Linked DNA regions of Gluconacetobacter diazotrophicus PA1 5. The main gene of each other region encodes a partner of the protein of the gene in region 2 in a complex. Links are inferred from orthologs where the notes say so. Each region holds a gene or a part of one and is shown on either strand. Other genes may lie near its edges.

Region 1 (6,074 bases), 790 kb from region 2 along the record:
ACATGCCGCCGCAGGCGCTGTACCGTCCTGCGCCGCGGCGGGTCGCCATGGGCTGACCGGGCATGTCCTCGCCCGGCATGTCGGCTCCTGGCGGGCTGGACCCCCAGGACCCCGATGTCCTGTCCGTGACCCTGACCATGGTCAATCGTCGCGGGCTGCATGCGCGCGCGGCGGCCAAGCTGGTGACGGTGGCCGAGCAGTTCGACGCGAATGTCGAGGTCACGCGGGCCGACCAGACCGTATCGGCGCGCTCGATCATGGGCCTGATGATGCTGGGGGCCGGTCGGGGGGAATCCATTACCCTGATGGCCACGGGATGGGATGCCCATGCGGCGATCGAGGCCCTGGTGGCCCTGATCGAGGCGGGCTTCCATGAAGACGACTGACGCCGCCGGCCCCTCGTCCGCGCCGCGCCGGCGGGCTGCCGGCCGGCGGGGAACGCGGGCGGAACACCGGCTGTCCGGCGATGCCACGGTGCGCGGCATCGCCATCGGCCCGGCGGCGGTGGCGCTGGAAAGCCCGGCGCCGGATATGGATCCCGACGCCCGCGCCGCCGACCCCGCACCCGAGCTGGAGCGCCTGGCCGAGGCCGTGGAACGGTCGGTGCGGCAGGTCGAACGCCTGCGCGACCGCCTGGCGGTGCTGCCCGAGGACAGCCAGATCGAAATCGGATCGCTGCTGGAGGTCTATCGCCGGATGCTCGGCCCGTCGCGCCTGCAGCGCGGCATCCGCCGCCGCATCGTCCAGGACGGACTGACAGCCGAAGCCGCCGTCCGGCAGGAAACCGAAAGCCTGGCCCTGGCCCTGCTGGGCGGGGCCGACGCCCCGGTGCCCGAGGGCGAGGACGCCGCCGCCGCCCAGCGCCGCGCGGGCGAATTCCGCGAAATCGGCCGGCGGCTGCTGCGCAACCTGGGGCGCATGCCCTTTCGCTCGTTCAGCGCGCTTCCCGAGGGCGCGGTGCTGGTCACCGAACAGTTGCGCCCCGCCGATGCGGCGCTGATCGACCCGTCGCGCATCGTCGCGGTCGCGACCGAGGAAGGGGGCGCCACCGACCACACCGCCATCATGCTGCGCGCCCTGGGCATTCCCGCCGTGCTGGCCGCCCACGGGCTGATGGCGCGGGTGCGCGAGGGGGCCACCGTGGTGGTGGACGGCACCGCCGGGCTGGTGGTGGTGGACCCGACCGAGGATACGCTGGCGGCGGCGCGCGGCGGGGTGGCCGAACATGCGCGCGAACGCCAGGCGCTGGGCCGGCTGCGCCGCCTGCCGGCCCGCCTGTCCAGCGGCGAGAAGCTGCATCTGCAGGCCAATCTGGAACTGCCGGCCGAACTGGCGCTGATCGCGCAGTCCGGCGCGTCGGGCATCGGCCTGCTGCGCACGGAATTCCTGTTCATCAATGCCGAAACCATGCCGGACGAGGACAGCCAGGCCGCGATCTATTCCGAAATCATCACCGCGATGGCAGGGGATACCACCACCATCCGCGTGGTGGACTGGGGCGGCGAAAAGCATAGCGAGGCCCTGAACCGCGCGGGGCTGGACCGTGACGGCGACAACGTCAATCCGGCGCTGGGCGTGCGCGGCCTGCGGCTGCTGCTGCGCCATCCCGCGATCCTGGAAACCCAGTTCGCCGCGATCCTGAAGGCGTCGTCCGCCGGGCCGATGCGCGTCATGCTGCCGATGGTCACGACCGTCCCGGAACTGCGCGAGGCCCGCGACATCTATCAGCGCGTCGCGCGCCGCCTGCGCCGCCGGGGGGTGAAGCTGGGTGACAGCCTGCCGCCGCTGGGCATCATGGTCGAAACCCCGGCCGCCGCCATCATGGGCGATGCGCTGGCGCAGGAAGCCGAATTCCTGGCCATCGGCACCAACGACCTGACGATGTACACGCTGGCGGCCGATCGCGCCCTGGCCGATGTCGCGTCCCTCTACCAGCCGCTGCATCCCGCCGTGCTGCGCCTGATCCAGACGGTGACCGAGGCCGCGCTGCGCCAGTATCGTCCGATTTCGATCTGCGGGGAAATCGCCGGCGATCCGCGGGTGGTGCCGCTGCTGGTCGGGCTGGGCCTGCGCAGCTTCTCGATGACCGCCTCCGCCGTGCCCCGGGTGAAGCGCAGGGTGCGCGCCCTGTCGTTCGAGGACTGCCGACGGCTGGCCCACCGCGTGATGGAATCCCCGGACGTGGCCGAAGTCCTGTCCCTGATCGACGCCTTCGCCGCGGGGGGGTAGCGGTCATGGATGGTCCGGTTGGCATCGGGGACCTTCACGCCGTCGAACTGCCGTGGCGGGACCCTGATGACGTGCTGTGGGCGTGGCGGGACGAACCGTGGCTGGCCTGCCTGGACAGCGGCGGGCCGGCGGGGCCGCGCGCGCGCTGGACCATCCTCTGCCGCCGGCCGCGCCAGGTCCTTGAATGGCGGGACGGCGGGGCCCCGCTGGCATCTGATCCGCTGGCGGCCCTGCGCGCCCTGCTGCCGCCGGCCGGATCGCCGCCCGTGACCGCATCCGGCGAGGCCCTGCCGTTCGCGGGCGGGGTGATCGGCTTCGCCGGGTACGGGGTGGGGCGGCGCCTCGAAGGGATCGCGACCCGCCACGTGGCCGATCCGGCCCAGCCGGACCTGGCGGCGGGGTTCTATGACCATGCCGTCCTGTTCGACCGTGTGCGGCGGCGCGCCTACCTGGCGACGATCCGCCCCGATCCGGACCGGCTGATCGCCGACGTAAGCGCCGCGTGGGCGGCCATGGAGCCGGCCCCGGCCCCCGCCGCCCTGCCGCGCCTGGCCTTCGCCGCCGACCAGGCGCCGGGGCAGTACGCCGCCGCGGTGGCGCGCGCGGTGGAGCGGATCGCGGCGGGCGACATCTTCCAGGTCAACATCACCGGGCGCATGGCCGCCCGCCGCCCGCCCGGCCTGACGGACGGCGCCATCTACCGGGCCCTGCGCCGGGCCTCGCCCGCGCCGTTCGGGGCGTGGCTGGCCTGCGGGCCGGGTTTCGGCCTGCTGTCGGCCTCGCCGGAGCGGTTCGTGCATCTCGGCCCTGACGGGGTGGCCCGCACCCGGCCGATCAAGGGCACCCGCCCGCGCGGCGCCACCCCGGCACAGGATGCCGCCCGCCGTGTCGAACTCGCGGCCGATGAGAAGGAACGGGCGGAAAACCTGATGATCGTGGACCTGATGCGCAACGATCTGGGTCGTGTCGCGCGGATCGGCAGCGTCGGTGTCCCGGAACTGCTGTCGGTGGAGACCTTCACCCATGTCCATCACCTGGTGTCCGAGGTCACGGCCACCCTGGCCCCGGGACGGGATGCCATCGACCTGCTGCGCGCCACCCTGCCGCCCGGATCGGTGACCGGCGCGCCGAAGCACCGCGCGATGCAGATCATCGACGAACTGGAATCGTCGGCGCGGCAGGCCTATTGCGGGGTGGTCTTTCGCATCGGCACCGATGGCGCGATGGACAGTTCGGTCGTCATCCGCGCCCTGGCCACGACGCCGGATGCGATCGTGGCGGCGGCGGGGGGCGGGATCACGATCCTGTCGGACCCCGGGCGGGAATATGCGGAAATGTGCCTGAAGATCGCGCCGCTGCTGGCCCTGTTCGGGGCCGAGCCGGCCGGGATGGCGTCATGACGATGCTGTGGCTGAATGACGGGCTGGTCCCGGCGGACCGGGCGCGGATCGATCCCGCCGATCGCGGCCTGACCCTGGGTGACGGACTGTTCGAGACGATGCGCGTCGCGGGGGGGCGCATCGCCCATCTGGCCCGGCATCTCGACCGGCTGTGCCAGGGTGCGGACCTGCTGATGTTTCCGGGCCCCGACCTGGACCGGATCGAGGACGCGTTGCGCCAGGTGGTGCGGCACAATGCGCTGGCCGAAGGCGCGCTGCGCCTGACTCTGACGCGCGGCTGCGGCCCGCGCGGCCTGTTCCCGCCCGCCTCTCCGCAACCCAGCCTGCTGATCGTGCCCTTTCCCCCGGCGCCCGCCCCGGGACCGGCCCGCCTGGTGGTCAGCACCCGCGTCCGGCGGGATGCGGCATCCCCGCTCTCGCGGGTCAAGAGCCTGAATTACCTGCCCAACATCCTGGCCCGGCTGGAGGCCGAACAGCGCGGCGCGGATGACGCGCTGCTGCTGAACGCGGCGGGGCGGGTGGCCGAAAGCACGGTCAGCACGGTGCTGGTCCATCACCAGGGGCGCCTGGTCACGCCGCCGGTCGGCGACGGCGCCTTGCCGGGGATCGCTCGCGCCGTGCTGCTGGCGGCTTGCATGGTGGAGGAGGCCTCGCTGATACCCGACGATCTGCGGGGGGCAGGGGGTGTGGTGCTGGTCAACAGCCTGTCGGTGCGTCCGGTTGTCAGTCTGGACGGGATGGCGTTGTCTGTTCTGCCGGGGTTGGTCGAGGACATTCGGGCGTGTGTACAAGGGCTCAGCCCTTGACCCGCCAAAGGGCCGAGCCCTTTGGAAACCCAATCGTTCGGGGTGCGGGGCATCATGCCCAGCCTTGCTCCCGTGGTCCAGGTTGGATAAGGACGCGGGCTTTGCCGCCCGTCCATGTGAAAGGTCGCTTCCCGCGATGACCCAGACGCCCGTGCCGGTCCGCCGCGCCCTGATTTCCGTTTCCGACAAGGCGGGGTTGCTCGACCTCGCCCGCGCCCTGATCGCCCATGGGGCGGAAATCCTCTCGACCGGGGGCTCGGCCCGTGCGCTGCGCGAGGCCGGACTGAAGGTGACCGAGGTGTCGGACCATACCGGCTTTCCCGAAATTCTCGACGGGCGGGTGAAGACCCTGGTGCCGCAGATCCATGGCGGCATCCTGGGCCGCCGCGACCTGCCGGCCCATCTGGCGCAGATGGACGAACACGGGATCGCGCCGATCGACCTGGTCGCGGTGAACCTCTACCCGTTCGAGGCCACGGTGGCCTCCGGCGCGGGGGAAGAGGACTGCATCGAGAACATCGATATCGGCGGCCCCGCCCTGATCCGCGCGGCGGCCAAGAACCACGGCCATGTCGTGGTGCTGACCGATCCGGCGCAGTACGGCGCGGTGATCGACGCGCTGGCCCAGGGCGGCACCACGCTTGCGGCGCGGCGCGCGCTGGCCGGCGCGGCCTATGCCCGCACCGCCGCCTATGATTCCGCCATCGCGGCGTGGTTCGCCGTGCAGCGCGGCGACGTGCTGCCGGAACGCCTGGCCGTCGCGGGCCTGCGCCGCGAAAGCCTGCGCTATGGCGAAAATCCGCACCAGCAGGCGGCCTTCTATGCCGACGGCAGCAGCCGGCCCGGTGTGGCCACCGCCCGCCAGGTGCAGGGCAAATCCCTGTCCTACAACAACCTGAACGATACCGATGCGGCGTTCGAGGCCGTGGCGGAATTCGACGGCCCGGCGGTGGTGATCGTCAAGCACGCCAATCCCTGCGGCGTCGCCACCGCCGATACGCTGTCGGCGGCCTGGGACCTGGCGCTGCGCTGCGATCCGGTCTCGGCCTTCGGCGGCATCGTCGCGCTGAACCGCACGCTGGACGCCGACGCCGCCGCGCGCATCGCGGCCATCTTCACCGAGGTCATCGTCGCCCCCGACGCGACGGAGGAGGCCCAGGCGATCCTGGCGAAGAAGAAGAACCTGCGCCTGCTGCTGACCGGCGCGATGCCCGACCCGTCCGTGGGCGGGGTGGCCATCCGTTCGGTCGCCGGCGGCTTCCTGGCGCAGACCCGCGACAATGGCCGGATCGTCCCCGCCGGCCTGAAGGTGGTGACCCGCCGCGCCCCGACCGAGGCCGAGATGGCGGATCTGATCTTCGCCTTCCGCGTCGGCAAGCATGTGAAGTCGAACGCCATCGTCTATGCCAAGGGCCAGGCGACCGCCGGCATCGGCGCGGGGCAGATGAGCCGCGTGGACTCGGCGCGCATCGCCGCGATCAAGGGGGCGGAAGCCGCCCGGGCCGCCGGCCTGGACCAGCCGCTGACGACGGGCAGCGTGGTGGCGTCGGACGCGTTTTTCCCCTTCGCCGACGGGCTGGAGGCCGCGATCGCGGCCGGCGCCACGGCGGTGATCCAGCCGGGCGGATCGATCCGCGAT
Region 2 (6,037 bases):
CGGCGGCGGCGGGCCCGGGGCAGCAGGTCCTGCACCCCGCGCCGCTGGGGCGCGGACAGCAGATCGAGGGCGTGCCCGATGAGCTGGCACGCCTGGTCTTCCGCCTGGGCGCTGCCGGGCAGACCGTCATGCTGGACGAACCGGACGGGTTCTATGTCGCGACCCTGACCGCGATCACCCATCCCGATCCCGCGACCCAGCCGATGCAGGTCGACCGCATCCGCACCGGCCTGTCGCAGGCGATCGCCAACGATATCGGCCTGTCCTACGCGGCAACGCTGCAGCAGGCCGTCAAGCCCAAGACCAACATGGGCGCGCTGCAATCCGCCCTGTCGTCGGTGACCGGCAGCCCCGCCGCCGGAGAATCCAGCCCGTGAGCATCCCCTCCGCCTCCGCCGCCCCGGTTCCGGCCGGGCGCGACGACGTGCTGGCCACGCTCCGGCAGGGACAGGGCGCGGTGGTCTGGAGCATCGAGGCCGCGGACCTGCTGACCCCGGTCGCCGCCTATATGCGCCTGTCGCGCCTGGCCGGGGCCAGCGACACGGCGCCCCCGCGCAACGCGTTCCTGCTGGAAAGCGTCGAGGGCGGGGTGGCGCGCGGCCGGTATTCGGTGATCGGCCTGCTGCCCGACCTGATCTGGCGCTGCCATGGCGGCGCGGCCACGATCAACACCGACGCGGCGCGGGACCCGGCCGCGTTCGTGCCGGCCGGGGTGCCGCCGCTGGATTCGCTGCGCGCCGTGATCCGCGCCAGCCAGATGACGTTGCCGTCCGGCCTGCCGCCCATGGTGGCCGGGCTGTTCGGCTATCTGGGCTATGACATGGTCCGGCAGATGGAGCATCTGCCGGACATGCCGGCTGACGACCTGGACCTGCCCGAAGGGGTGATGATCCGCCCCGGGCTGTTCGCGATCTTCGATACGGTGCGCGACGAGCTGATCCTGGCGGCGCCCGTGCGCCCCCGAAGCGACCGCACGCCCGAAGCGGCATGGCAGGCGGCGCAGGACCTGCTGGCCACGGCGCGGCGCACCCTGTCCGAGCCGCTGCAACTGCACGAGATCACGCCGGATTATACCGGGCCGCTCGAGGCGCCGCGCTCGACCTTCACGCGTGAGGGTTTCTGCGCCATGGTCCGGCGCATCCAGGACTACATCGCGGCGGGCGATGCCTTCCAGGTCGTGCCCAGCCAGCGTTTCTCGACCGCCTTCACGCTGCCGCCGCTGGCGCTGTACCGGGCGCTGCGCCGCATCAATCCGGCGCCGTTCCTGTTCAACCTGGCGTTCGACGGATTCAGCCTGGTGGGCTCGTCGCCCGAAATCCTGGTCCGGCTGCGCGACGGGCAGATGACGGTGCGCCCGCTGGCCGGCACCCGCCCGCGCGGCCGGACGGACGAGGAGGATCTGGCGCTGGAGCGGGACCTGCTGGCCGACCCCAAGGAACTGGCCGAGCACCTGATGCTGATCGATCTGGGGCGCAACGATATCGGGCGGGCCTGTACCGTGGGTTCGGTCCAGGTGACCGAGAAATTCGTCATCGAGCGCTTCAGCCACGTCATGCACATTTCCTCGAACGTCGAGGGGCAGTTGCGGCCGGGGCTGGAGGCGCTGGATGCCCTGATCGCGGGCTTTCCCGCCGGGACCCTGACCGGCGCGCCGAAGATCCGTGCGATGGAGATCATCGACGAGGTCGAGCCGACCCGCCGCGCCACCTACGCCGGATGCATCGGCTATTTCGGGGCGAACGGCGCCATGGATACCTGCATCGGCCTGCGCATGGCCGTGGTCAAGGACGGGCAGATGCACGTGCAGGCCGGCTGCGGCGTGGTGGCCGACAGCGTGCCCGACCTGGAATACGAGGAAACCCGGCACAAGGCGCGTGCCCTGTTCCGCGCGGCCGAGGACGCTGTGCAGTTCGCCCGCGGGCAGAACACGGCGGGATCATAAAATTGCGCCGTTCTTAACGAGTGGCGCAATAAAATCCCCATTTTTGAACGCCAGACATTATTTTGATTAATTTCTGATCTGTTGTTTGACCGGGCCGAAACGGGAGGTCATCATATTGCCATGATCCTGCTGATCGACAATTACGACAGCTTCACCTTCAACCTCGTCCACTATCTGGGCGACCTGGGGGAGGTGTGCGACGTTCGCCGCAATGACGCGCTGACCGCCGACCAGGCCATGGACCTGAACCCCGACGCCATCGTGCTGTCGCCCGGCCCGGGCACGCCGGACCAGGCGGGGATCTGCTGCGAACTGATCTGCAAGGCCGCCGGCCGCGTTCCGGTCTTCGGCGTCTGCCTGGGGCACCAGGCCATCGGGCAGGTGTTCGGCGGAACGGTCGTGCGGGCGCCCACCCCGATGCATGGCAAGGTCAGCCCGGTGACCCATGACGGGAGCGGCGTATTCGCGGGCCTGCCCGACCCGTTCCTGGCCACGCGCTATCACAGCCTGACCGTCGATCCGGCCGACCTGCCGTCCGACCTGGTGCCGGTCGCCCGGACCGAGGACGGCGTCATCATGGGGCTGCGCCACCGCACGCTGCCGATCTTCGGCGTCCAGTTCCACCCCGAGAGCATCGCGTCGGAACACGGGCACGACATCCTGGCCAATTTCATGGCCATCGCGCGGGGCCTGAACACACCGCGAAAAGCGGCCTGAGCCGATCATGGATGGCGTGCCGTCCCTGTCTGCCGACCAAGCGGGTGCGTTCCGGACCATCCTGAACCGCCTGGCGCGGGGCGAAACACTGACTGAAACCGAGGCCGAGGACGCGTTCGGCCTGATCATGGACGGCGGCGTGCCCGACACGCTGATCGCCGCCTTCCTGATGGCGTTGCGGGTCCGGGGTGAGAAGCGCGCGGAACTGCTGGGCGCGGTGCGCGCCGTGCGGTCACGCATGCGGGCGGTCGGCCCCGTTCCTCCGGGCACGATCGATGTCTGCGGCACGGGCGGCGACGGACTGGGCACACTGAATATTTCGACCGCCGTCGCCTTCGTCCTGGCCGCGCTGGGTGTTCCGGTCGCCAAGCATGGCAACCGGGCCCTGTCGTCGCGTTCCGGCGCGACCGACGTGCTGGGCGCGCTGGGCGTGGATCTGTCGGACGACCCGTCGGTGATCGCCGCGCGGATCAATGACGGAAACCTGGCTTTCATGGCGGCGCCGGCGCACCATCCGGCCATGCGCCATGCCGGACCGGTGCGGGCCGCGCTGGGAATCCGCACGCTGTTCAACCTGATCGGCCCCTTGTGCAATCCGGCCGGCGTCACACATCAACTGGTCGGTGTGTTCGATCCGGCATGGCTGCGCCCGGTGGTGGAGACGTTGCAGCTTCTGGGGTCGGAGCGCGTGTGGGCCGTGCATGGCTATTGCGAAGGCGCGACGGGCGGCCGGGGCGTGGACGAACTGACGCTGGCCGGTCCTACCGCGATCGTGGCGTTGCAGAACGGACGGATTTACGACCTGACGCTGCGGCCCGAGGATGCGGGCCTGCGCCCCGCGCCGATCACGGCGATCGCGGGTGGCGGGGCGGAGGAAAATGCGGCGGCCCTTACGGCTTTGCTGGCGGGCGCCCATGGAGCCTATCGCGATACCGTGCTGCTGAACGCGGCGGCCTGCCTGCATGTGGCGGGACGCGGTGCGGCACTGGATGACGATGGGAGATTGAGACCGGCGTCGCTACGGGCGCTGGTGGCGGATGCGGCCCGCGTGCTGGATGACGGATCGGCCCTGGCCATGCTGAATTCCGCGCGCCGTCGCCACATGGATACGCCGGAGGGGATTACACAAAGCTTATGATGAACGACATGCCGACAAGCCAGGCGCCGATCGATTGCGGTAACACGCCCGGCCAGGACGGGATTCCCGATGTCCTGGCGCGGATTTGTGCCCGCACCCGCGTGGATGTCGCCCAGCGGGCGACGATCACCCCGCTGAAGGACATCACCGCCCGCGCGCGCGAGGTCGACTCTCCCACCCGGGGGTTCGGCCAGGCGCTGAAGCAACGCACGGCGGACCGGCAGATCGGCCTGATCGCGGAGATCAAGAAGGCATCGCCATCCGCGGGCATCCTGCGCCCGGACTACGATCCGGCCGGCATCGCCGTGCAATATGAAACGGCGGGCGCCGCCTGTATCTCGGTGCTGACCGAAGGGTCCTGCTTCCACGGCTGCGCCGAGGACCTGCAACGGGTTCGCAAGGCATGCAGCCTGCCGATCCTGCGCAAGGATTTCATCCTGGACCCGTGGCAGGTCCATGAAAGCCGGCTGATCGGTGCGGACTGCATCCTGCTGATCCTGGCCGCCCTGACGGATACCGAGGCATCGGAGCTGCTGGACATCGCGCGCGGACTGGACATGGACGTGCTGGTGGAAGTGCATGACGAGGGCGAACTGAACCGCGCCCTGGCGCTGGATACGTCCCTGATTGGCATTAATAACCGAAATCTCAAGACCTTGAAGACCGATCTTGAGACAACCATCCAACTGACCCCCCTGGTGCCGCCGGACCGGATCGTGGTGTCGGAGAGTGGCATCAGCACGCACGCGGACATCGTCCGGCTGAGCGAGATCGGCGCCAGCGGCTTCCTGGTCGGCGAGAGCCTGCTGCGCCACGATGTCCCCGGCGACGCGGCCCGCGTGCTGCTGGGCACGGTCTGAACATGGCGACTGCCGGCGGATTGTCTCACCTGGACGCCAACGGCCATGCCGTCATGGTCGATGTGTCCACCAAGCCGGCCACGGCGCGGCAGGCCGTCGCCCGCGGGCGGGTGTCGATGCGCGAGGAGACGTTGGACCTGATCCTGTCGGGCACCATCAAGAAGGGTGACGTGCTGGCGGTATCGCGGATCGCGGGAATCATGGCGGCCAAGAAGACCGCCGACCTGATCCCGCTCTGCCACCCGCTTCCATTGTCCTCGGTCCGGGTGGAACTGACGGCGTCCCATGACCGGACCGGGGTGGAGATCGAGGCCTGCGTCGGCACCACCGGTCAGACCGGGGTGGAGATGGAGGCCCTGACGGCGGTCAGCGTGGCGGCGCTGACGCTGTACGATATGTGCAAGGCGGTCGATCGCGGCATGACGATCGAGGCGGTGTACCTGGCGCGCAAGACGGGCGGGCAATCCGGCTCGTACGAACGCCCCGAAGCGGGAGCGGCACCGACACCCATGGCATAACCATCCGAACGGCAGGCGCACGGCCTGGCCATGACAAGGGCGATCAGACGTCCCGGGTGGGATCTGGCTTGCGATCAAAGATGTTATAACAAGAACAAGGGAGCGTTCATCATGGGCGAAACTCGGAAATCCGCGACAGAGGCCGGACGCAACAGTCCGTCGATGAGCAAGGAAGACCTGACGCGCGCCTTTCATGACATGGTGCTGATCCGCCGGTTCGAGGAACGGGCCGGCCAGCTTTATGGCATGGGGCTGATCGGCGGCTTCTGCCATCTGTATATCGGCCAGGAAGCCGTGGTCGTCGGCGTGCAGATGGAGCTGAAGCAGGGGGACAAGATCATCACCTCCTACCGCGACCATGGGCAGATGCTGGCCGCCGGCATGGACCCGCGCGGCGTGATGGCCGAACTGACCGGGCGCGAGGGCGGCTATTCCCGCGGCAAGGGCGGGTCGATGCACATGTTCTCGTCCGAGAAGCATTTCTATGGCGGGCACGGCATCGTCGGCGCCCAGGTGTCGCTGGGTATCGGTCTGGCCTTCGCCAACAAGTATCGCGGCACGGACGAGGTCTCGATCGCCTATTTCGGCGAGGGCGCGTCCAGCCAGGGTCAGGTCTATGAAAGCTTCAACCTGGCGGCCCTTCACAAGCTGCCCTGCGTATTCGTGCTGGAAAACAACCATTACGGCATGGGCACCAGCGTCGAGCGGTCGTCGGCGTCCAAGGAATTGTGGCGCAATGGCGAGCCCTGGGGCATCCCGGGCCGTCAGGTCGACGGCATGGATGTCGAGGCCGTGCGCGACGCGGCGCGCGAGGCGATCGAACATTGCCGGCAGGGCAAGGGACCGTACCTGCTGGAGATGA

The links.
Region 1: the proteins of GDI_RS09215 (region 2) and GDI_RS05595 are in contact, whole or in part, in a solved structure (PDB 8RP0), measured with the Escherichia coli proteins. The link is inferred for Gluconacetobacter diazotrophicus PA1 5 from one-to-one orthologs.

The regions. Positions count from the first base shown.
Region 1 is NC_010125.1:1,178,311-1,184,384, reverse strand. Bases 1,542-4,431 are described here. They hold GDI_RS05595 (anthranilate synthase component I family protein), read left to right. Parts: upstream 1,542-2,234; coding sequence 2,235-3,629; downstream 3,630-4,431. Other genes in these bases: GDI_RS05590 (aminotransferase class IV), read left to right, coding at 3,626-4,431; ptsP (phosphoenolpyruvate--protein phosphotransferase), read left to right, coding at 1,542-2,229. Outside these bases: GDI_RS05610 (PTS sugar transporter subunit IIA), read left to right, coding at 1-56; GDI_RS05605 (HPr family phosphocarrier protein), read left to right, coding at 63-386; more of ptsP, read left to right, coding at 373-1,541; more of GDI_RS05590, read left to right, coding at 4,432-4,435; purH (bifunctional phosphoribosylaminoimidazolecarboxamide formyltransferase/IMP cyclohydrolase), read left to right, coding at 4,572-6,074. UniProt on the Escherichia coli protein: Part of a heterodimeric complex that catalyzes the two-step biosynthesis of 4-amino-4-deoxychorismate (ADC), a precursor of p-aminobenzoate (PABA) and tetrahydrofolate.
Region 2 is NC_010125.1:1,968,255-1,974,291, forward strand. Bases 1,008-3,860 are described here. They hold GDI_RS09215 (anthranilate synthase component II), read left to right. Parts: upstream 1,008-2,062; coding sequence 2,063-2,659; downstream 2,660-3,860. Other genes in these bases: trpE (anthranilate synthase component I), read left to right, coding at 1,008-1,942; trpD (anthranilate phosphoribosyltransferase), read left to right, coding at 2,667-3,797; trpC (indole-3-glycerol phosphate synthase TrpC), read left to right, coding at 3,797-3,860. Also shown: GDI_RS09205 (peptidylprolyl isomerase), read left to right, coding at 1-377; more of trpE, read left to right, coding at 374-1,007; more of trpC, read left to right, coding at 3,861-4,657; cyclic pyranopterin monophosphate synthase MoaC, read left to right, coding at 4,660-5,175; pdhA (pyruvate dehydrogenase (acetyl-transferring) E1 component subunit alpha), read left to right, coding at 5,287-6,037. UniProt on the Escherichia coli protein: Part of a heterodimeric complex that catalyzes the two-step biosynthesis of 4-amino-4-deoxychorismate (ADC), a precursor of p-aminobenzoate (PABA) and tetrahydrofolate.